One region of the Serratia liquefaciens ATCC 27592 genome, then DNA from elsewhere that is predicted to be linked to it. Evidence: predicted binding sites of a transcription regulator. Region 1 holds the regulator's gene; each other region holds the start of a gene.
What was found. The regulator LexA, encoded in region 1, represses DNA repair genes until DNA is damaged. The targets are predictions, from matches to a motif close to TNCTGTATGTACATACAGNA.
Positions count from the first base shown of each region.

Region 2: the regulator LexA is predicted to act here: its motif matches at 2,871-2,890, upstream of sulA (SOS-induced cell division inhibitor SulA).
Region 3: the regulator LexA is predicted to act here: its motif matches at 3,180-3,199, upstream of dinB (DNA polymerase IV).
Region 4: the regulator LexA is predicted to act here: its motif matches at 2,116-2,135, upstream of rmuC (DNA recombination protein RmuC).

Region 1 covers NC_021741.1:4,726,426-4,731,886, reverse strand. The annotation lists gene ubiA (4-hydroxybenzoate octaprenyltransferase) at 1-54, shown strand, start outside; gene plsB (glycerol-3-phosphate 1-O-acyltransferase PlsB) at 114-2,579, opposite strand; gene M495_RS22030 (diacylglycerol kinase) at 2,728-3,096, shown strand; gene lexA (transcriptional repressor LexA) at 3,218-3,826, shown strand; gene dinF (MATE family efflux transporter DinF) at 3,928-5,292, shown strand.
Region 2 covers NC_021741.1:1,780,590-1,786,050, forward strand. The annotation lists gene M495_RS08195 (AAA family ATPase) at 1-136, opposite strand, end outside; gene matP (macrodomain Ter protein MatP) at 346-804, shown strand; gene ompA (porin OmpA) at 908-1,984, opposite strand; gene sulA (SOS-induced cell division inhibitor SulA) at 2,343-2,849, opposite strand; gene M495_RS08215 (TfoX/Sxy family DNA transformation protein) at 3,082-3,741, shown strand; gene yccS (YccS family putative transporter) at 3,742-5,461, opposite strand, start outside.
Region 3 covers NC_021741.1:876,926-882,386, reverse strand. The annotation lists gene gpt (xanthine phosphoribosyltransferase) at 1-240, opposite strand, end outside; gene pepD (beta-Ala-His dipeptidase) at 565-2,025, shown strand; gene dinB (DNA polymerase IV) at 2,104-3,165, opposite strand; gene M495_RS04055 (glycerophosphodiester phosphodiesterase family protein) at 3,371-4,255, shown strand; gene nqrM ((Na+)-NQR maturation NqrM) at 4,318-4,545, opposite strand; gene M495_RS04045 (FAD:protein FMN transferase) at 4,553-5,461, opposite strand, start outside.
Region 4 covers NC_021741.1:240,484-245,944, forward strand. The annotation lists gene udp (uridine phosphorylase) at 1-489, shown strand, start outside; gene M495_RS01080 (tyrosine-protein phosphatase) at 661-1,443, shown strand; gene M495_RS01085 (DedA family protein) at 1,531-2,061, shown strand; gene rmuC (DNA recombination protein RmuC) at 2,202-3,749, shown strand; gene ubiE (bifunctional demethylmenaquinone methyltransferase/2-methoxy-6-polyprenyl-1,4-benzoquinol methylase UbiE) at 3,829-4,584, shown strand; gene ubiJ (ubiquinone biosynthesis protein UbiJ) at 4,598-5,206, shown strand; gene ubiB (ubiquinone biosynthesis regulatory protein kinase UbiB) at 5,203-5,461, shown strand, end outside.

The DNA.
Region 1 (5,461 bases):
TACGTCGGGCTGGTACTGTTTATCGGTATTGCGCTGAGTTACTGGCAAAGTTGACCGCGTTCGGACAGTAAAAAAGGCACCCTGGGGTGCCTTTTGTTTTCTTTATCAACGTATTACTGGTCTTTCTCTTCCAGTTCAACCGCTTCTGGCAGAGCGTTGGTTTCCGCCGGCATGCTGACGCTTTCAATGGTCAGTTTGATTTCCGGGGTAATCAGGTCGCTCAGCATGTTGTACACCTCAAGGGTGTGCTCACGCACCGCATCGCCAATATCATTGATGTAGCCTTCTTCACGCAACGTAGCCACCAGGGTGGAGAATACCGCTTTGTCGAAGAACTCCGGCGCGTTGATGCCGTGCAGCACGGATAAACGCTGCGCCATGATACGGCTCTCTTTCTCAAGCGCACCGCGGTTAATGCTCGGGTTGGCGCTGAGGATAGACATGGTGATGGCGTAGCGCTGCAAGGTTTCACGGACACCGGCGGCCAGCAGTTGCAACGGACGGATGCGCGCTGGATTCAGTACCAGATCGTCGCCTTTATCGCAGATCAATTGCTGACGGATCATTTCCTCGATCAGCGGTTGCAGCACCTCCGGCAGTTGTTCCTTGTCGTTGTGCAGGAACAGCTCGGCTTTCAGCATCGGGTAAATCAAACCAATCTGGCGCAGCAGTTCAGCGCGAGATACCCGGCGATGGTGCATCACGATGGTGGCAATCAGTGACGGCAGAACCAGCAGGTGATGGATATTGTTGCGGTAATAGGTCATCAGCACCGCCTGCTCGCGCGGCAGAATGATGATATCGCCGATGTTATCCTTCTCCACCTCGAACTTGTTCATGTTCAGCGCGTGATCCAGCAACTCATCCGGCGTTTGAGTCGGCACGGTAACGTCATCGGCATAAGGCACGTTGCGCATCAGTTGCAGATAGCATTCCAACTGTTCAAGCAACTGCTCGCGGGTCAACGAGCGCTGGCGAGAAGCCAGTAACGCCGTGGAACACAGGTTCATGGCGTTGGCCGCTGCGGCATTGTTGATGCGCACCATAATCTTGGCCGCCAGATCGTTGACCGTCGGCGTCAGCCAGCTTGGGCGCTGGGATTCGATCGGGTCAATCGATTCGCGCCACTGCGGCACATTCTGGTTCAGGTAGGTGGTCAACGGCAGGGGATCGCCGAAGTTCACGTAGCCCTGGCCGAGATTACGCAGTTTGCGCAGGCCGCGCAGCATCTGCAGCAGGCTCTCTTTTTCCTTGGTGGCGCCACGCAGCTCTTTGGCGTAGGTTCCCACTTCCATCACGTGCTCGTAACCGATGTAGATCGGCACTAGCGTGATAGGGCGGGCCCCGCCGCGCAGCATCGCCTGAATGGTCATCGACAGGGTGCCGGTCTTCGGCTCCAGCAAACGCCCGGTACGGGAACGCCCACCTTCGACAAAGTACTCGACCGAGTAACCGCGGGTAAACAGCTCGCCGAGGTATTCACGGAACACCGTCGAGTACAGCTTGTTGCCTTTGAAGGTCCGGCGGATAAAGAACGCGCCCAGGCGGCGGAAGATCGGCCCGGCCGGCCAGAAGTTGAGGTTAATACCGGCAGCAATGTGCGGCGGCACCAGGCCCTGGTGGTACAACACATAGGACAACAGCAGATAGTCCATGTGGCTGCGGTGACAGGGTACATACACGATCTCGTGGCCGTCCTGCGCCAGCTGACGTACGCGTTCGGCGTTGGTGACGTTGATGCCCTGATACAAGCGGTTCCAGGTCCAGCTCAGCACACGGTCGGAAAGGCGCACCGTCTCGTAAGAGAAGTCGGCGGCAATCTCTTCCATCAATGCAATGGCATTTTGCTGGGCTTTTTCGTGGGAGATCTTTTTACTGCGCGCTTCGTCTTCGACCGCTTTTTCGATCGCTTTGGACGCCAACAGCTTGTTGAACAGGTCCTGACGGGCCGGCAGGCTTGGGCCTACGGCAGCCAGACGCTGACGCGAGAAGTGCATCCGGGCTACGCGAGCCAGCTTTTGCGCGATGATCTTGTCCGTACCGTGCTCGGTCGCCATGCGGCGCAGCGAAACGGTATTGGAGAAGCGCACAAAGCTATCGCGGCCGAGCCACAGCACGGCAAAGAATTTCTGCACGCCATTTAGCAAGCGCAGATGCGGTGTGCCGTGGCCTTCGCGCCCCGGAGAGCGGCCAAACATCACCGAAACCGGCAGCATCTGAATATCGAGATCCGGGTTACTGCGGTGCAGATCCAGATAGTCGTGGAACAGTTTTACCGACTCTTCTTTCGGCGTGTAGTAGCGGAATACGCGCGGGCCGTCGTGAATAAACACGTGGCTGGGCAGCACGGTGCCGTCTATTTCCAGCGGTTCGAGAGGATCGGGCAAATCCTGCGCCAGGCACTGGGTGCGCAGCGTCAGTAAATCCGCCTTGGAATTATAAGGTAAAACATACAAAATCGGCCGTGAGGGATCCAACCCTAACTCCGTGACCGGATCTGAAGGGATAACCTTACTTCTTACCAACAATTTGAGTGGTAAATTCAATAGTTTATAATAAATTTTACGCCAACCTGACATAACAACGTGAAGCCTCTTGTTAGCAATGCGCCGCAAGCATACCAGAAACCGGGTAGCAGATCTGTGGTGTTGGAAAACCGGGAGCCGTGAGCGCTTCCTGGCCTAGACTGTTTAATTATGACTTACCTCTGCGAAAGGCACTAAAAACATGACGAACCAAGCAACCGGCTTGACCCGTATTATTAAAGCCGCCGGCTACTCTTATAAAGGTTTTTCCGCTGCCTGGCAGCACGAAGCGGCGTTCCGCCAGGAGTTGGTGGTGACCGTGCTGGCTATCATACTGGCGATTTGGCTGGACGTGGGTGCGATAGCGCGCATTTTACTGATTGGGTCGGTGGTGCTGGTGATGATTGTCGAGATGCTCAACAGCGCGATTGAGGCGATTGTTGACCGGGTGGGGACCGAGTATCACGAGCTGTCCGGCCGGGCCAAGGATATGGGGTCGGCGGCAGTTTTGCTGGCGGTTATTTTGGCGCTGTTTGTTTGGGGCACGGTGCTGTGGCAGCACTTTGTCTGAGCAGAGCAAGCTCGTTGCGATCCGGGTCGCTAATCCCTGATTTTTATTCATTCTTCGGTTCCCAAGCCGCACTTACCTGTATATACTCACAGCAAGACTGTATAAACAAACAGGGGGCGGAATGAAAGCACTAACTACCAGACAGCAAGAGGTCTATGATCTGATTCGCGATCATATTTCGTCCACTGGCATGCCGCCGACGCGTGCCGAGATCGCCATGCGTCTGGGGTTCCGTTCGCCAAATGCCGCAGAAGAACATCTGAAAGCGCTGGCGCGTAAAGGCGTCATCGAAATCGTCTCCGGCGCTTCGCGCGGCATTCGGTTGCTGATGGAAGATGAAGAGGGTTTACCGCTGATTGGCCGCGTGGCTGCCGGTGAGCCGCTGCTGGCGCAGCAGCATATCGAAGGTCACTACAAGGTGGATCCTTCCCTGTTCAAACCGAGCGCGGATTTCCTGCTGCGGGTTAACGGCATGTCGATGCGTGATATCGGTATTCTGGACGGTGACCTGCTGGCGGTGCATAAAACTCAGGACGTGCGTAATGGCCAGGTGGTTGTGGCGCGCATCGAAGATGAAGTTACGGTCAAGCGGCTGAAAAAGCACGGTAACGTGGTTGAGCTGCTACCGGAAAACAGTGAATTCCAGCCGATTGTGGTTGATCTGCGTCAGCAGAACTTCACCATTGAAGGCTTGGCGGTCGGCGTGATCCGCAACGGCGACTGGGTTTAACCCATAAGCCTGCACGCTGCCCTTTGATTTAAATCGCCCCAGCTCTGGGGCGATGTCATTTCTGATCGATTAAAACCGCATTGCCACGGGAACATTTCACTATGCGCCTGCTCTCCGCCTTCACCAGCGATACCGATAAAGCCTTGTGGCGCCTGGCGCTGCCCATGATCTTCTCCAATATCACCGTGCCGTTGCTTGGGCTGGTGGATACCGCAGTGATCGGTCACCTCGACAGCCCTGTTTATCTGGGCGGTGTGGCGGTGGGAGCGATGGCGACCAGCTTCCTGTTCATGCTGTTGTTGTTCCTGCGTATGAGCACCACCGGTCTGACTGCGCAGGCTCTGGGCGCACAAAACCCACAGGGATTGGCGCGCGCCTTTATGCAACCGCTGCTGCTGGCGGCGTTGGCCGGTGTGGCCATTGTCTTGCTGCGCCATCCGCTGATCGAACTGGCGCTGAAAATCGTCGGTGGCGACGAGGCGGTGCTGGAGCAGGCCCGATTATTCCTCGAGATCCGCTGGCTGAGCGCGCCGGCGGCATTGGCGAACATGGTTATCCTGGGCTGGCTGCTTGGCGTGCAATACGTACGTGCGCCGGTGATCCTGCTGATTGTCGGCAACTTATTGAATATTGTACTGGATATCTGGCTGGTGATGGGGCTGGGCTGGAACGTGCAAGGTGCGGCGACGGCGACCGCTATTTCTGAGTATGCCACGCTGCTGCTGGGCTTATGGCTGTCCTGGCGGGTCATGCGCCTACGTGGCATTTCCATGCCGATGCTGCGCACTGCTTGGCGCGGTAACCTGCGGCGTTTGCTGGCGCTGAACCGCGACATTATGCTGCGTTCCCTGCTGCTGCAGCTGTGTTTCGCTTCTTTGACCATCTTCGGTGCCCGGCTTGGCGGCGAAGTAGTGGCGGTGAATGCGGTGCTGATGAACTTACTGACCTTTACCGCCTATGCGCTCGACGGTTTTGCCTACGCGGTTGAAGCGCATTCTGGCCATGCCTATGGCGCGCGCGACGATAGCCAACTGCGCAAGGTGTGGCGTGCGGCTTGCCGACAAGCCTGTCTGGTCGCGTTGGCCTTTGGCCTGGTTTATGCCGTTGCCGGTCAGCATATTATCGCCGCCTTGACCTCGTTACCGGAACTGCGTGCGCTGGCCGGCCACTATCTGCCGTGGCAGGTGGTGCTGCCATTGGTGGGCGTATGGTGCTATTTGCTGGACGGCATGTTTATTGGCGCCACCCGAGGAGCAGAAATGCGCAACAGCATGGCAGTGGCAGCGGCCGGCTATGGTTTAACGCTGCTGACCGTACCCGTCTTGGGCAATCATGGTTTATGGCTGGCGCTGGCGGTCTTTCTTTCTCTGCGCGGCATCGCGCTCGGCTGGATTTGGCACCGCCACAGGCTGCGCGGTACCTGGTTTGCCGCGGATCCAACGGCTCACAATGAGACGTTATCATAAAATTAACTAATGTTTTTTATTCATATTGAGTTACATATTATCGCGTCGATTTAGTCCCGCTTACTGACTGTTATTTCGGGTGTTTTACTGCATTTTGTTAGTTTGTTGAATTTTTATTCTGGTTTTTTGTTTTTTATCGATATCTGTTGCTATAGTTAATCATGTGGCT
Region 2 (5,461 bases), 2.3 Mb from region 1:
GCGTCAGTGCATTTTCCAGCCGAGGCTGAATGGAAGCAAAGGACACGGGCGCCAACTGCGCGGCGGTATCAAATATCGCTTGATAAGGCGTAACGTCCGGCAACAGTGATTGCCATTCAAGTCGGTTATTGGTCAAAGTGTTAGATGCAATCGTCAAAAAGGGAAAGGGCGATTATACAAGAATAATGACAGCTTGATACATGCAGAGTCGTAGTTGGTGTCAGGGAGTTTGACATCGCGCGATGACTGTGCAAAAAACAGTCTAAAAGCGGGGGAATTGCCGGGGAAATTCGGCGCAAAGCTGTTATGCTTAATTAAAGTTACGCGGTCACTGAAGAGCTCATGATGAAATATCAGCAACTGGAAAATCTGGAGAGCGGTTGGAAATGGAAGTACCTGGTGAAGAAGCACCGGGAAGGGGAAGCTATTACCCGCCACATTGAAAACAGCGTTGCCCAGGAAGCCATTGAAGAGCTGCTGAAGCTGGAAAATGAGCCGGTAAAAGTGCTGACGTGGATTAGCCACCATATGAATCCGGAACTGGATAACCGGATGAAGCAGACGATCCGCGCACGGCGTAAACGTCATTTTAACGCAGAACACCAACATACGCGTAAAAAATCTATCGATCTGGAGTTTTTGGTTTGGCAGCGTTTGGCTGGCCTGGCTCGTCGCCGTGGCGTGACTTTGTCAGAAACCGTGGTTCAGTTGATTGAAGATGCGGAACGTAAAGAGAAGTATGCCAGTCAGATGTCATCGCTGAAACAGGATTTAAAAGCCATTCTCGGTAAAGACGAACAGTAAGTCCCCGCTCCGTGATTCCTTGAAAGGGGGCACGTAGCCAGTTACGCTGATTTTGAGCGAAAAAAAACCCCGCATAGCGGGGTTTTTTACTAAGAGTGGTAGCTTAGCCTTGTGGCTGAGTTACAACGTCTTTGATACCTTTAACTTCGATCTCTACGCGACGATCTGGTGCCAGGCAATCGATCTGTGCTTTGGTAGCACGGCCAGCTTTGTAGCCACAGGTGTTACCAGTGACGGAATCAGCTTCGCCCATACCACGTGCAGAGATTTTGTCTGAAGGAATACCTTTAGATACCAGGTAGTCAACAACGCTTTGAGCGCGTTTTTCAGACAGTTTCTGGTTGTACTGGTCAGAACCAACGGCGTCGGTGTAACCCAGAACTACAACAGAACCATCTTTAGGATCCATGGAGCTCAGCTGAGTGTACAGCTGATCCAGAGCCTGTTGGCCTTCTGCTTTCAGAGTGGATTTGTTGAAGTTGAACAGCACGTCAGACTTCAGAGTGAAACGCTTGGTTTCAACAACTGGGGCTGGAGCCGGAGCTGGTGCTGGAGCAACAACATCATCCTGACCGAAACGGTAAGAAACACCCAGGCTCAGCATGGTGTTGTCTGGACGTGCGCCGACAGTACCTGCATCACCGATGTTGCTAACGAATTGGTAGTCCAGGCGAGTAGCCCAGTTTTTGGTCAGTGCGTACTCAACACCCACTGCAGCCAGCGGAGAAACGCCAGTGTCGTGGTCGCTCAGACGAGTGCCATTGCCGTAGTTAGCTTTGGAATCTGCACGCCATACCATACCACCCAGACGAGTGTAGATGTCCAGATCGTCGATGATTGGGTAGCTCAGTTTAGCTGCCAGTTGAACGCCCTGTGCTTTGAAAGCACCGTTGTTCACGCTGCCTTTGTAAGGCATACGGCCAAGCCAGTCATAGCCCAGCTCGAAGCCCAGGTATTGGTTCGCCTGGTAACCCAGGAACGCGCCAGCACCCAGTTGATCTTTATGGGTCGGACCATTGCCGATACCATTCTGGTAACCGTTGCCGTAGAAACCAGTGTCATGGTACTGGGACCAGCCCAGTTTAGCACCGGTGTACCAGGTATTATCTTTTGGGGCGGCTTGCGCTACGGTAGCGAAACCAGCCAGTGCCACTGCTAATGCGATAGCTGTCTTTTTCATTTTGCGCCTCGTTATCATCCAAATAGGCAATGAGCTTTAAAGCTGTTTTAAGCCCTTGGTTAAATTCCTTCGCCAAGGTTTGAGCCCTCGTTTGTTACTCGGCCAGTTTATCTGGCGTTATAGAGCAACCTTGGCGATGTAAAGTCTACAACGTGGCGCGAAAGTTACAAGTGTGATGTGATAAAGCTCTAAAAAAAAACGCGGAATCGTACATATTTACTAACATTAACCGGCAAAAAAACGAGCATTTTGACGTTCGTTTTGGGCCGCGGAACCGCAGCCGCACTCGCTTTGCCCCTGATCCCATAAAGGTTCCCTTGAGGAACGATGAAAATGATGGGAAAAATCCTAAATTTACTTAATGATACAAAGAAGAGTGAATTTTTAGGGTGGAACACTGTCCGTGAACCGGGTTTATGTCACGTTGAGGACGCATAATGAACCCATAAGCGTTACCTAATTCTGCCGCACGTCTTAATTTTAGACGATCTTCTTCCGTAAGATCGGGTAACCAGCCGAGTACGACACTGTAATTTCCCGTCAGTAACGCTTTTTCCATCGCTTCGACCGTGTCCAGCGGACTGATTTGGCTCAGCTGCACCACTTTTCCAACCGGCAGGCCGGACTGCTGTAGCCACCGTTTGCTCAGCTTTTGCTGTGGAGTCAGCCATAACAACCAGCGAGATTGCATACCCAACTGTTGCAGCAAAGGCAGCAACAGTTGCGCCACTGCGGGCTGATGCTCGTTGTAAACAAGTTCACTGATAAGGCCATTCTTGTTGCCGGCATCTGTGTTTTCTGCAGCATTGTTCACCGCAAAAGAGGTGTGGCTGAAATGGGTTTTGTAGAGTGATTGAGTACGCATAAAGTATCCCGCCCGTAGTGTCACTGTATGTTTATACAGTACATCCAGTTGCCATTAAGATCAACCCAAATCTTCGTGGCACCTCGCATAATCGCGATCATTTTTTATACGATCAACTTTTATGATTGGCATGACCACGGATAGTGCGTATTTTTCTAATTACTTGTTCGCGTTAGTTTTATTTCATTGATACGGGAAATGATAGAACGGTAACCTACACCAGGAGAACGTTATGAAAGGGACATCAACGGGAAGGATCGCACAGGCCAAAGCCTGTTTTTACGCATTGGGCGGTATCACCACACGCTCACAGTTCGGAGGCTATGGCATACTGGCTGACGGCATCATGTTTGCCGTGATCGCCGAAGGAGAGCTTTATCTCCGCGCTACGGAAGGGCTGGAATCTGTCTTCCGTTCGCGCGGCATGGTCAATATGGTCTACTCCAAACGCGGGGTGCCAATTACCATGCGCTATTACTGGGTGGATGAAGCCATGTGGCGAGACAGGGAGGAGCTGATAGGATTGGCCTGGCAAGCCATCCGGGAGGCTCGGCGGGAGCTTGAGGTTAAAGCTGACAATCAGAGTCGATTAAAAACCTTACCGAATATCGACATCAATATGGAGCGCCTGCTGTGGCGAGCCGGTATTCGTAATGTTTATGATTTACGACTCAATGGGGCTAAGCGCAGCTATCTGAGGCTGTTGCAACAGCAAAAGAATTTAGGGCTACGGGTGCTGCTATCATTGGGTGGGGCCATTGCCGGTTACCATCATGCGGCCTTGCCTTCGCAATTGCGCAGTGAACTGACGCAATGGTTCGAGCGTACCATGATGTTGCTGAGCCACGGTCACAATCCAAAAATAAGGGGCCTGATAAATAGCCCCGAATGATTATACCGATTCACCTATTTGCGCATTAAGCATCGTCAGTTCCGGCAAGAGTTCAATCACCAACCCAATCTGCTGCAGTACCAATTGATCTTTACTTTCCGGCTCCGGCGTTGCGTGTTGAATACGTTCTGCCAAGCTTTCTAATGCCTGAGTGATGCGCCGGTTGTCCTGCTCCTCCTGGTGCAGGGCGCCATCGACATAACAGACAGCATCATTCAGCAGATCCAAGGTTGCAGGGTTATTCAGGCGTTCACGGTGTGCCCCCAACGCCGAGATATAACTTAACAAGGTGTGGTTCAAACACAGCAGACGGAAGGCCGCATCCTGAACGTCTTTATTGGCTTTGGGATCGGCAGACATATTGGAAATCACCGATGCCAGCTCTGCATCACTGTTGTGCGCATCCCGACGAGCAATACGATACGCAAGGCCGTTGTCTTTTCCCTGATGGTATTGCACCAAAATGGCATCCAGATAACGGCAGTTGGCGTTCAGCGTCTTACTGACCACCGTGGGTAATTGCCGGAACTTCCAGTCAGGCCAGATAAAGCTGACTGCGGCCCAAGCGATGGCGCAACCCAGCAGCGTGTCGTAAACGCGCGGTGCGGCGACTTCGAAACCTTCGCCCAGTAGGTTAAAGCACAGCAATACCAGCAGGGTGATAAACATGGTGGCATGTGCGTACTGCACGGTGCGAAAAGCAAAAAACAAAACGCCGCTAATCACAATCAGCACCAGTTGGCCTTCCACCGAGGGCACAAAATAGAGGATTGGCAGCCCGACAAGAATACCGGCCAGTGTGCCGATTATCCTCAAGGCCAGCCTGCGGCGAGTGGCGTTGTAGTTGGGTTGGCAGACAAACAGGCTGGTTAACAGGATCCAATAACCATGCTGCATCCCAGTAAATTGAATAAAGGCATAACCAATACACAGCACCACAGACATGCGAATGGCATGGCGGAACAAGGCCGATTGCGGCGTCAGATGGCGGCTGATGCGCAAGCGAATATCGCTCCAGCCGGTGAGCCGGTCATCCGACAGGCTGTTCTCTTCCACCTGGCCGTTGGCCAATGCCTGTTCGGATTCAATATTTGCCAGCTGTGCGTCAATCGCTCGCAAATTTTTCAACAGGTGCGAAAGCGCCTTGGTCAACTCGCGATTTTCCGGGGTCAGGGTAACGCGAGCCAAAGCTTCATCAATGCGAGCAAAGGCAGGTTCGAAGCGAATGTTATGCTGATACTTTTGCCGCATCAAAATTGACTGGGCCAACTGCTGGCAGGCGCGAGCCTGCATGCTGAGCAAGCGCTGAAAGCGGAACAGGATATCGCTATGACGGAATTGTCGGCTTAGCGCCTGGTATTGAACGTGCGCGGAGCTGGCGCGTTCATGGATGTCCTGCGCAACGAAGTAATAATGCAGTGTCCGGCGGGTGCCTCGTTGGCCGCGATCGCCTTTTAACCGCGTCAGCAATGAAGCTTTGGTTTGGTTGAGGATAGTCACCAGCGTGCTGTTGGCCATGGCAACGTCCATCCAGGGCAGGTCTGCATCCTGTTCGGCGTCGGGATCAAACAGATTGGCTTTGGCGTCCAGATAATTCGCCAACTGGTCGTAACAACGCGCCAGATTTTCCTGTAGAGGACGGATAGGGAAGATCAGATGACCTATCAGCGTCAACAGGTTGTACCACAGGGCACCAATGATCAGCAGCATAGGCTGTTGA
Region 3 (5,461 bases), 1.4 Mb from region 1:
GTCGCCTTCAGCGCGCTTGAGCACTTTCATTTCGCGTTGGTTGTCATGGTCATAGCTGGAAATGCACACGGTATCCACATAACGAATGCTTAGCTCACGCGCCAGCAGAGAAGCCGGTACCAGACCGCCGCGGCTTACGGCGATAATGCCCTTCCATTGGTCAGCAGGCAGCAGGCGGTGAGCCAGTTTGCGCGCTTGCATTTGCAGCATGTCCCAGGTAACAACGTATTTTTCGCTCATAGAATGGTGTCCCAGCCAGCCAGCGTGTGGCTTATTCAGTAATCAGGGGAAAAAAGGTTGCGCGAGATTATAGAGACTGGGCGCGCCGAATACCAGTTGTACCGTGGAAATCATAAGTATTTCCTCTGGTGATTGATGCTGAAAAAATGAACTGCAGCGCAGCAAACTAGTGTGATCAAGCGCTTAAACAGCACAATTCGGGACGGGCACCGCCCGGTAGAAAGTGATATTCTCTGGAGATCGTGCCAAAACCGCACAGATGCCCCTAACCCTAACCGAGCGGTATTCCCGCTATGCCGTGAATGCCGTTACAGGAGACTTATTGTGTCTGAATTGTCTCAACTTTCGCCACAGCCGCTGTGGGATATTTTTGCCAAAATCTGCTCTATTCCACACCCTTCTTATCATGAAGAAGCGCTGGCGCAGCACATCCTCGAATGGGCCAAAGAGAAAAACCTGCACGCCGAGCGTGACCAGGTAGGCAATATCCTGCTGCGCAAGCCAGCCACCAAAGGCATGGAAAACCGCAAGCCGGTTGCCCTGCAGGCGCACCTGGACATGGTGCCGCAGAAGAATAACGACACCGTGCACGACTTCACCAAGGATCCGATTCAGCCGTATATCGACGGTGAGTGGATCAAAGCGCGCGGCACCACGCTGGGCGCCGACAACGGCATCGGCATGGCCTCCGCGCTGGCTGTGCTGGCAGACGACAGCGTCGAGCACGGTCCGCTGGAAGTGCTGCTGACCATGACCGAAGAAGCCGGCATGGACGGTGCATTCGGGCTGCAGGCTAACTGGCTGCAGGCCGATATCCTGATCAACACCGATTCCGAAGAAGAAGGCGAGATCTACATGGGTTGCGCCGGCGGTATTGATTTCATCACCACCCTGCCGCTGCAGCGTGAAGCCGTACCGGCCGGTTACCAGACCCTGAAGCTGACGATCAAAGGCCTGAAAGGCGGCCACTCCGGCGCGGATATTCACGTCGGTCTGGGCAACGCCAACAAACTGCTGGCGCGCTTCCTGTTCGATAATGCCGCGGCGTTGAATCTGCGCGTACTGGACCTGAACGGCGGCACCCTGCGCAACGCCATCCCGCGTGAAGCTTCTGCCGTGGTTGCCGTACCGGCAGCTAAGGCCGATGAGCTCAAAGCACTGAGCCAGGCGTTCCTGGCCACCCTGCAAAATGAGCTGTCCGCTAAAGAGAAGAACATCACCGTTCTGCTGGAGCCAACCACCAGCACGTCTCAGGCCATGACCGCAGACAGCCAACAGCGTTTCCTGGCACTGCTCAACGGCACGCCAAACGGTGTGATCCGCATGAGCGACGCGGTGAAAGGCGTGGTGGAAACCTCACTGAACGTGGGCGTAGTGACCACCAGCGACAGCGAAGCAGAAATCATCTGCCTGATCCGTTCGTTGATCGACAGCGGTAAAGATTACGTGGTCGGCATGCTGACCGCGCTGGGCCAGTTGGCCAATGCCAAAGTGGCCCCGAAAGGCGGCTACCCTGGCTGGCAACCGGACGCTGACTCACCGGTCATGCATTTGGTACGCGAGATCTATCAGGATCTGTTCAACAAGACGCCAAACATCATGGTGATCCACGCGGGGCTGGAATGCGGCCTGTTTAAAAAGCCGTACCCGAATATGGATATGGTGTCGATTGGGCCGACCATCACCGGGCCGCACTCGCCGGATGAGCAGGTGCATATCGAAAGCGTGGGCCTGTACTGGAAACTGCTGACGGCACTGCTGAAGGCTATCCCAGAGCGCGCGTAATTTGCCGGGTTCGGTGTACTGAACCCTAAAAAATACCGTGCTGTGCAAGCAAGGGCGCAATATTGCATTGCGCCCTTGCTATTCCCACGGCAGCAACAGCTGGCGCTCTAGCTGCGGATCCAGCAGCGTCACGTGCAAGCCTACCAGCCGCACCCCACGCCCTTCGCGCCTTTCGCTCCATGCCTGACGCGCTACATTGATCAAATCCTCTTTATTCAGTACTGGCCAAACGTGTTCCTGGGTTGTTTGCTGGAAATCCTGAAACTTCAGCTTTACGCCTTGGCGGGCGATATGCAGATCCGGTTTTACCTTGCGCAAGCGCATTTCCAGTTCCGGATACAGTTTGTCGACGATCAGCGCTTCGCACTCTTCCCAGGCATGAATGTCCTCCGCCAGCGTGCGTTCTACCCCCACCGACTTGCGCAGCCGCTCTGGCGAAACCTCCCGCAGATCGATGCCCTGACAGCGTTCCCAAAGAACGCGGCCAAATTTGCCAAAGCGCTTTAACAACGCTGCCAGATCGTACTGCTGCACGTCGGCGCAGGTGATCAACCCCACTTCTTCCAACCGTTTGGCGGTCACTTTTCCCACGCCCGGGATTTTACTCAACGGCAGTTGCTGTAAAAACGCGGGAACCTGCGCCGGGGTAATGACGTATTGGCCGTTCGGCTTATTCAGCTCCGAGGCGATTTTGGCGAGGAATTTGATGGGCGCGACACCGGCAGACGCGGTGAGGTTCAGTTCATCGGCTATCGCCTGGCGGATTTGTTCGGCGATCAGCGTCGCCGAGCCGTTGCACTGGCTGCAGTCAGTGACGTCCAGATAGGCTTCATCCAGAGACAGCGGTTCGATCAACGGGGTGTAGCGGGCAAAAATTTCACGGATATGCAGCGAGGCTTCCTTGTACGCCGCCATGCGGCCGGGCAGCAGCTTAAGGTGCGGGCAAAGCTTGAGCGCCATCGCCGTCGACATGGCACTGTGTACGCCATAGCGACGTGCAGGATAGTTGGCGGTGCTGATCACCCCACGCCGGTCGGCGCTGCCACCAATCGCCAACGGAATATCGCGCAGGCTGGGATCGTCGCGCATTTCTACCGCCGCGAAGAAGCAGTCCATATCGACATGAATGATTTTACGCATCGCCCCTCCAATAATACTGTATAAGTATACAGCCAATAATGGAAAGCTCAAGCCTCGGCAAAACTCGGATCAGCTCGGATAAAACAGGGTTTCACCCAATTATCTTCGACTTGTTAAAAAAGCGTAATTTTTGAATAGTACGCTGTGGCAAATTAATCGCCTCAGTTATTGATAACAATAAACCTTGCACAGGAAGGTGCCCTACATGAAAGCATTATCGGTCTATTTATTCGCTTCAGCATTATCCCTGATATCCCTTGCCGCGAGCGCAGCCCCTGCCATTATTGCGCACCGCGGTGGCACTGCCGACGCACCTGAAAACACTCGCGTCGCAATTGAAACCGCACTGAAAAACGGCGCCGACGCCATTTGGATCACGCTGCAGGAATCCAAAGACGGCGTCATCGTGCTATACCGTCCTTCAGACCTGAAAGCGCTGACCAACCAACAGGGCCTGGTCTCCGCTTACACCGCCGAACAACTGGCGAAAGTTGACGCCGGCTGGTCATTCGCCAAAGGGGAAACGCACCCGTTCCGGGGGAAAGGCATTGGCATTCCTCGACTGGATGAGATACTAAACGACTTCCCCAAGGTCAATTTCTATCTGGACATCAAGTCACCGGATGCCAATCCGGCCCAGTTCGGTAAAACCTTGCTGGCAACCCTGGAAAAAACCGACAGCCTGAACCGCACTCGCGTCTACTCCACCGATGCCAAATATTTGCAGGCGCTACCGCCGGCTATCAAGCGTTTCGAAACCCGCGATGAAACCCGCGACCTGCTGGCGAATATCAGCCTGTCACACCTGTGCGAACTGAAGCCGGATAACCAGAAGCCACGCTGGTACGGGTTGGAACTGAAACGGGAAGTGGAAGTGGTGGAGAAATTTACCCTGGGCGAGGGGCGCTCCAAGGCGTTTCTGACCTGGGATAAAGAATCGATCGACTGCTTCCGTTCGCAAGGCCCAGCGCACATCATTCTGTTTGGTATTAACACCCCGGCAGACTACCAGCAGGCGCTGGCGCTTGGGGTAGACGGGGTGATGGTCAACTCACCGGCCGATGCGAAAAACTTTCGCCAGGCCAAATAACCGATAAAAAAAGGGGCGCTGCATGCGCCCCTTGTAGTCAGATAATCCGATGCTTTTCCAAGTCAGATAATCCGGTGCTTTTCCAACTGCTGCTGGCGCAACGCCTCTTTCTCCAGGCGTTTTTTCCGCGCATCGCAAGGTTCCGGACAGTCGCAGACCTTATCCATCCCCAGCGCCGTAATGCCGCCGCAGCTGCCCTGCAGGCTTTTACGTTTAAACACGTAGCCCAGGGACATACCGCCGACAATCAGCAGAAACAACACGAAGGTGGCGACAAATACCGTCAACATAGCGACCTCACGAGTGCTTGTTCAAATAGGGTTTAAACGCCTCAGAGTAGCGCTCTTCAAAACCGGTGGCAGTTTTCACAATCATGAACACCGGGATCCCCATCAGGTTCGCCAATGCCATGCCGCGTTCCGGCCCCAGTACGTTTAATCCGGTCGACAAACCGTCTGCCGCCATGCAGGTTGGGCTCAACACCGTGACCGACACCAGGTGGTGATGGATCGGCCGGCCGGTGATCGGATCTATAGTATGCGAATACCGCACGCCATCCTGTTCGAAATAGTTACGGTAATCCCCCGAGGTAGCTATCGACATCTCACCGGGTTGGATCACCAATTGCGCTTTCTGCTCCATGCCGGCGGTCGGCCGCTCAATGGCGATACGCCACGGTTTATTCTCACCGTTGTGGCCGCGAGTGCGCACCTCGCCGCCAATATCGACCATGTAATTTTTCACCTGCTGCGACTGCAGGTACTGGGCAATCACATCCACCCCGTAACCCTTGGCAATCGAGGAAAGATCGACATACAGCTCCGGAATGCGTTTGACCAACGCGTTGCCCTGTACCGACAGCTTGTCGATGCCAGTCCAGGCGCGGCGCTGCTCCAGTGCGGCGGCGCTCGGCACCTTGTCCGGCCGCCCTTCAGGCCCGAAGCCCCACAGGTTAACCAACGGCCCGACGGTCACGTCCAGCGCGCCGTCAGTAACGCGGTTGATACGCAGCGCCTCCAGCACCACTTCTGCCGTCGCGGCCGACACCGGGAAGGGTTTATCCACTGCGCGACTGGCGTTGAAGCGGCTCAGTTCCGAGCCAGGACGATAGGTGGACATTTGGTCGTTCACCAACTCCAACCGTTTGTCGATCTCCGCCTGTATCTTGGCGGCGGACGGCGTATCGTCGCCGGTGACGTAGCGGAT
Region 4 (5,461 bases), 750 kb from region 1:
ATCGGCACCACCGGTGCGATCCAGTCAGACATCAATGTAGGTGACGTTCTGGTCACCACCGCGGCGGTTCGTCTGGACGGTGCCAGCCTGCACTTCGCGCCGATGGAGTTCCCGGCGGTGGCCGACTTCGCCTGTACTACCGCACTGGTCGAAGCTGCCAAGGCAGCAGGCGCGACCACGCACATCGGCGTAACCGCGTCTTCCGACACCTTCTATCCAGGCCAGGAACGTTACGATACCTTCTCCGGGCGCGTCGTTAGCCGTTTCAAAGGCTCGATGGAAGAATGGCAATCGATGGGCGTGATGAACTATGAAATGGAATCCGCCACGTTGCTGACCATGTGTGCCAGCCAGGGCCTGCGTGCCGGTATGGTTGCCGGTGTGATCGTTAACCGTACCCAGCAGGAAATTCCGAACGCGGAAACAATGAAAAACACCGAGAGCAAAGCGGTGCAGATTGTGGTTGATGCGGCGCGTCGCCTGCTGTAATCCCTCCGCAATTCAACGGGCCGCCACGCGGTCCGTTTTTCCATTCAGCCGTAATCTGTTACGGTTATCATCATCAGCGCCATCTTACTGGCCACCTCTTTGACCCGTTGAGCCCGGTTTTACCTTGGCTCTCAGGTTGCGTTTTATCAGACAATAAACACGAGGACGTCTATGACCGCCCAGATCCTGCTTCATCCTTCATTGGCACCGCTTGATGGCGGCATTAACTTTCGCGATCTCGGTGGTAACAGCGTTGCTGATGGCCGCCGCATCAAGCGAGGATTACTGTTCCGTTCCGGGTCGCTGGAGCGCTTGACGGAAAACGACTGCGCCTTCCTGGCCGGCGTGCCGGTGCGATCGGTACTGGATTACCGCGATCCCGATGAAGTGCAGGCCAAGCCCGATATCCTGTGGCAGGGCGCGGATTACCACCATTTTCCTGCTAACCCGTTGAGCAATGAGGTTAATGCCAACCTGGAAAAACTGACCAGCGAAACGCTGGCCGGTTTCGATGCGCGGGCGTTTATGCTGGAGTTATATCGCCGACTGCCGTTCGGCAATCCGGCCTACCAACAGTTGACTCAGTTGCTGAGCCATACCGACAACGGTGCTATCGTCCAGCACTGTGCAGTCGGTAAGGACCGCACGGGGGTCGGATCGGCGTTGGTATTGTTCGCACTGGGTGCCGATGAGGCGACGGTGGTGGAAGATTACCTGCTGACCGAAACCACGTTGGCGACCTTCCGTGAACAAATGTTGGATCAACTGTCGATTCGTTTAAGTGACTCGGCATTGGGGCAGTTTGCCTATGTGCTTAGCGCCCGAGAAGAGTTCCTGATGACTGCCCTGGGTTGCATCCGTGACCAATACGGTTCTACCGACCGTTGGCTGGAGGTGGAATACGGGCTGGGGCAAAGCCAGCGAGCAGCGCTACAGGCGTTCTACCTCGAGTAAACCGCGTGGATGTTTAGCCGGGGTTTAACCGACGCCGGCTGGCATTGCGTATCCTTGGGGCAGTAAATCCCGCATCAGGAGCCCGTATTGAGCCTCAATGACATTATCCACTGGATCAGCGAGACCGTGCGTCAGCACGAAGGCTGGGCCATCCCGATTATCTTCTTCCTGGCGTTTGGCGAATCGCTGGCGTTCCTGTCGCTGCTGTTGCCGGCCACGGTGATCTTGCTGGCGCTGGGTGCGCTGATTGGCGAAAGCGGCATTGCCTTTTGGCCTATCTGGGCCGCCGCCGCTGCGGGCGCTTTCTTTGGTGACTGGCTTTCTTACTGGATTGGCTACCACTATCAAGATCGTGTGGCGCACATGTGGCCGCTATCGCGTAATCCGCAGTTGCTGACGCGCGGGCATGCGTTTTTTGAGCGCTGGGGCGTGCTGGGCATTTTCATTGGCCGCTTCTTTGGTCCGTTGCGCGCCGTGGTCCCGCTGGTTGGTGGCATTTGCGGTATGCCCCAGCGTTATTTTCAGGTGGCGAATATTACTTCGGCGATGATCTGGGCGTTCGGCATTCTCGCGCCGGGAGCGTTTGGCATCAAGTGGTTAAGCCAGTGGTTTGGCTAATCTTTGCCTGACTTGCGCAGCGGTTCGCAATAATGCGCCGTCGGGACGAAATCAGGCTGGACATCCATACAGCATCCCCTTAACGTGACGGGCAGCGGGCGGATAAAACGCCGGAACGGTCAGGTGTAACAGGAGGCAGGGTGGATACCAGTTTGGTTTACGGTATAGGCGGGGTGACGGTAGGCCTGCTGTTGGGCTGGTTAATCGCCAGCCTGAGGGTGCAGCAGTCCCATGCGCAGCATGAAACCGAGCTGCGGCTGCTGGAACAATCGCTGCAACAGGCGCAGCAGGAAACGGCATCCCGGCAAGAGACGCTCCTGCGCAATGAACAGCAAATGCGGCAGAACGATATGGAGCTGCGCAATTTGCACAGCCAGCTGGCTGCCGGGCACGAAAAGCTTCAGCAGCTTAATCACTGGCGCAACGAGTGCGAATTGTTGAACCAGGAACTGCGTGCCCAGCGTGAAGTGAACAGCGCCCAAGAAGCCGAGCTGCGTGAGGTGACCATCCGTCTGGAGGAAACCCGCATGGCGGCGGAAGAGAAGCAGCGCCTGTTGATCAATAGCGAGCAGCGTCTCACCACCCAGTTTGAAAATTTGGCCAACCGCATTTTTGAACACAGCGGTCGCAAGGTGGATGAGCAAAATAAGCAAAGTCTGGATCGTCTGCTGTTGCCGTTGCGTGAGCAACTGGACGGTTTTCGCCGCCAGGTGCAGGACAGTTTTGGCCAGGAAGCTCGCGAACGGCATACGCTGACCCACGAAATACGCAACCTGCAGCAGCTTAATGCGCAAATGGCGCGTGAGGCCATAAACCTGACCAAGGCCCTGAAAGGGGATAATAAAACCCAGGGTAATTGGGGCGAGGTGGTATTAAGTCGGGTGCTGGAAGCCTCGGGCCTGCGGGAAGGGCACGAATACGAAACGCAGGTCAACGTGCGGCTGGACCATCAGAGTCGGATGCAGCCCGACGTTATCGTGCGCCTGCCGCAGGGCAAGGACGTGGTGATCGATGCAAAAATGTCGCTGGTGGCCTATGAACGTTACTTCAACAGCGAAGATGAAGTGGAGCGTGAGACGGCGCTGAGTGAGCATATTGCCTCGCTACGTGGCCATATTCGTCTGCTGGGCCGTAAGGATTATCAGCAATTGCCCGGCCTGCGTTCGCTGGACTACGTGTTGATGTTTATACCGGTGGAGCCGGCTTTCCTTTTGGCCATAGACCGTGAGCCGGAGCTGATTAGCGAAGCGCTCAAGCACAACATTATGCTGGTGAGCCCAACCACCTTGCTGGTCGCCCTGCGCACCATCACCAACCTGTGGCGCTATGAACATCAGAGCCAGAATGCTCAACGCATTGCCGACCGGGCTGCGCGGCTGTATGACAAAATGCGGTTGTTCGTTGACGACATGTCGGCGCTTGGGCAGAGCCTGGACAAGGCTCAGGGGAGTTATCGCCAGGCGATGAACAAACTGAGTGAAGGCCGTGGTAATCTTATCGGCCAGACCGAGGGGTTCCGCGCGCTGGGGGTTGAGGTGAAAAGGCCTATCAACCCGCTGCTGGCCCAGCAGGCCAGCGCACAGCATGACGAAGAATTCGAGGCAGCGGGCGAAGATGACATTGACGCGCTGCCGGGGGCGGAGGATGACGACGCCGCAGAGCAACCACGCTCCGCATCGCAGGCATGACAGCCGCGGCGAGGTGGGGTATTTCGTGGGGTTCTGGTACACTCAACCACACTAAATTGACTGAATAGCAGGCAGGACAATGGCAGATCAACCGCAGGAAACCACCGATTTCGGTTTTCGCACCGTAGCTCGAGACGAAAAGCAGGCCATGGTGGCAGACGTTTTTCATTCGGTAGCGGCAAAGTATGACGTGATGAACGACCTGATGTCGTTTGGTATCCACCGTATCTGGAAGCGTTTTACCATTGATTGCAGCGGCGTGCGCCGTGGGCAGCGTGTGTTGGATCTGGCCGGTGGTACTGGTGATCTGGCCGCCAAGTTCTCCCGCATGGTCGGTGAGCAGGGGCAGGTGGTGCTGGCGGACATCAACGATTCCATGCTGAAAATGGGGCGCGAGAAGCTGCGGGACCGCGGCATTGTCGGCAACGTCAGCTATGTGCAGGCCAACGCCGAAGCGCTGCCGTTCCCGGACAACTATTTTGACTGCATCACCATCTCCTTCGGCCTGCGCAACGTCACTGACAAAGACAAGGCACTGCGCTCCATGTTCCGCGTGTTGAAACCGGGTGGCCGTTTGTTGGTGCTGGAGTTCTCCAAACCCTTGCTGGCCCCGTTGAGCAAGGCTTACGACGCTTATTCTTTCCACGTGTTGCCGAAAATCGGCGAACTGGTGGTGAAGGATCCAGAAAGCTACCGTTACCTCGCTGAGTCGATCCGCATGCATCCAGATCAGGAAACGCTGAAGGGTATGATGGGCGCTGCCGGGTTTGACAACGTGACCTATTTTAACCTGACCGGCGGTATTGTAGCCCTGCATCGCGGCTTCAAATTCTAATATGGACATGCCGATGCTGTTAACCCCTTTGTTGACCGGCGTGCTGGAAACATCGCTCAATAGCCTGCTGTTCCGCGATCGCAGCATGAAGGCTGCGCGTCTTCGCCTGGCTGGCAAGGTGCTGCGCATAGAGTTGCAGGAGCTTGCTTCGCCGTTGGTACTGATCTTCAGTGAGCAGCGAGTCGATGTGCTTGGTCAGTCTGACGATACCGCCGACTGCACGGTGCGCAGCCGCATATCGGTACTGCTGAAACTGCGGGACCGCCAACAGCTTTCGCCCTTGATGCGCAGCGGCGAGCTGATTGTTGAAGGTGATATTCAGGTGGTACAGCAGTTGGTTGGTCTGCTTGACCTTGCTGAGTGGGACCCGGCGGAATGGCTGGCGCCTTATATCGGCGATATTGCCGCACAAGGCGTCACTCAGGCGTTCGGCAAGGGCGCGAATTTGCTGAAGAAAGGCTTGCAGCGTCAACAGCATTACGTGGCCGAAACCCTGACGGAAGAGTGGCGTGTGGCTCCTGGCCCGCTGGAAGTGGTGTGGTTTAACGAAGAAGTTGACGCCACCGTTCGCAGTGCCGAAGCGCTGATTGCTCGCATGGACAAGTTGGAGGGTAAACGATGACCCCTGGCGAACTACGCCGCCTGTATTTGATCGTCCGCGTTTTCCTCAGTTATGGCCTGGATGAACTGATCCCCAAGATGCGTTTGACGTTGCCGTTGCGCTTTGGCCGACGTCTGCTGTTTTGGATGCCAAACCGCCACGCGGATAAACCGCTGGGGGAGCGTCTGCGGCTGGCCTTGCAGGAACTGGGGCCGGTATGGATTAAGTTTGGTCAGATGATGTCTACCCGTCGTGACCTGTTCCCGCCACAGATTG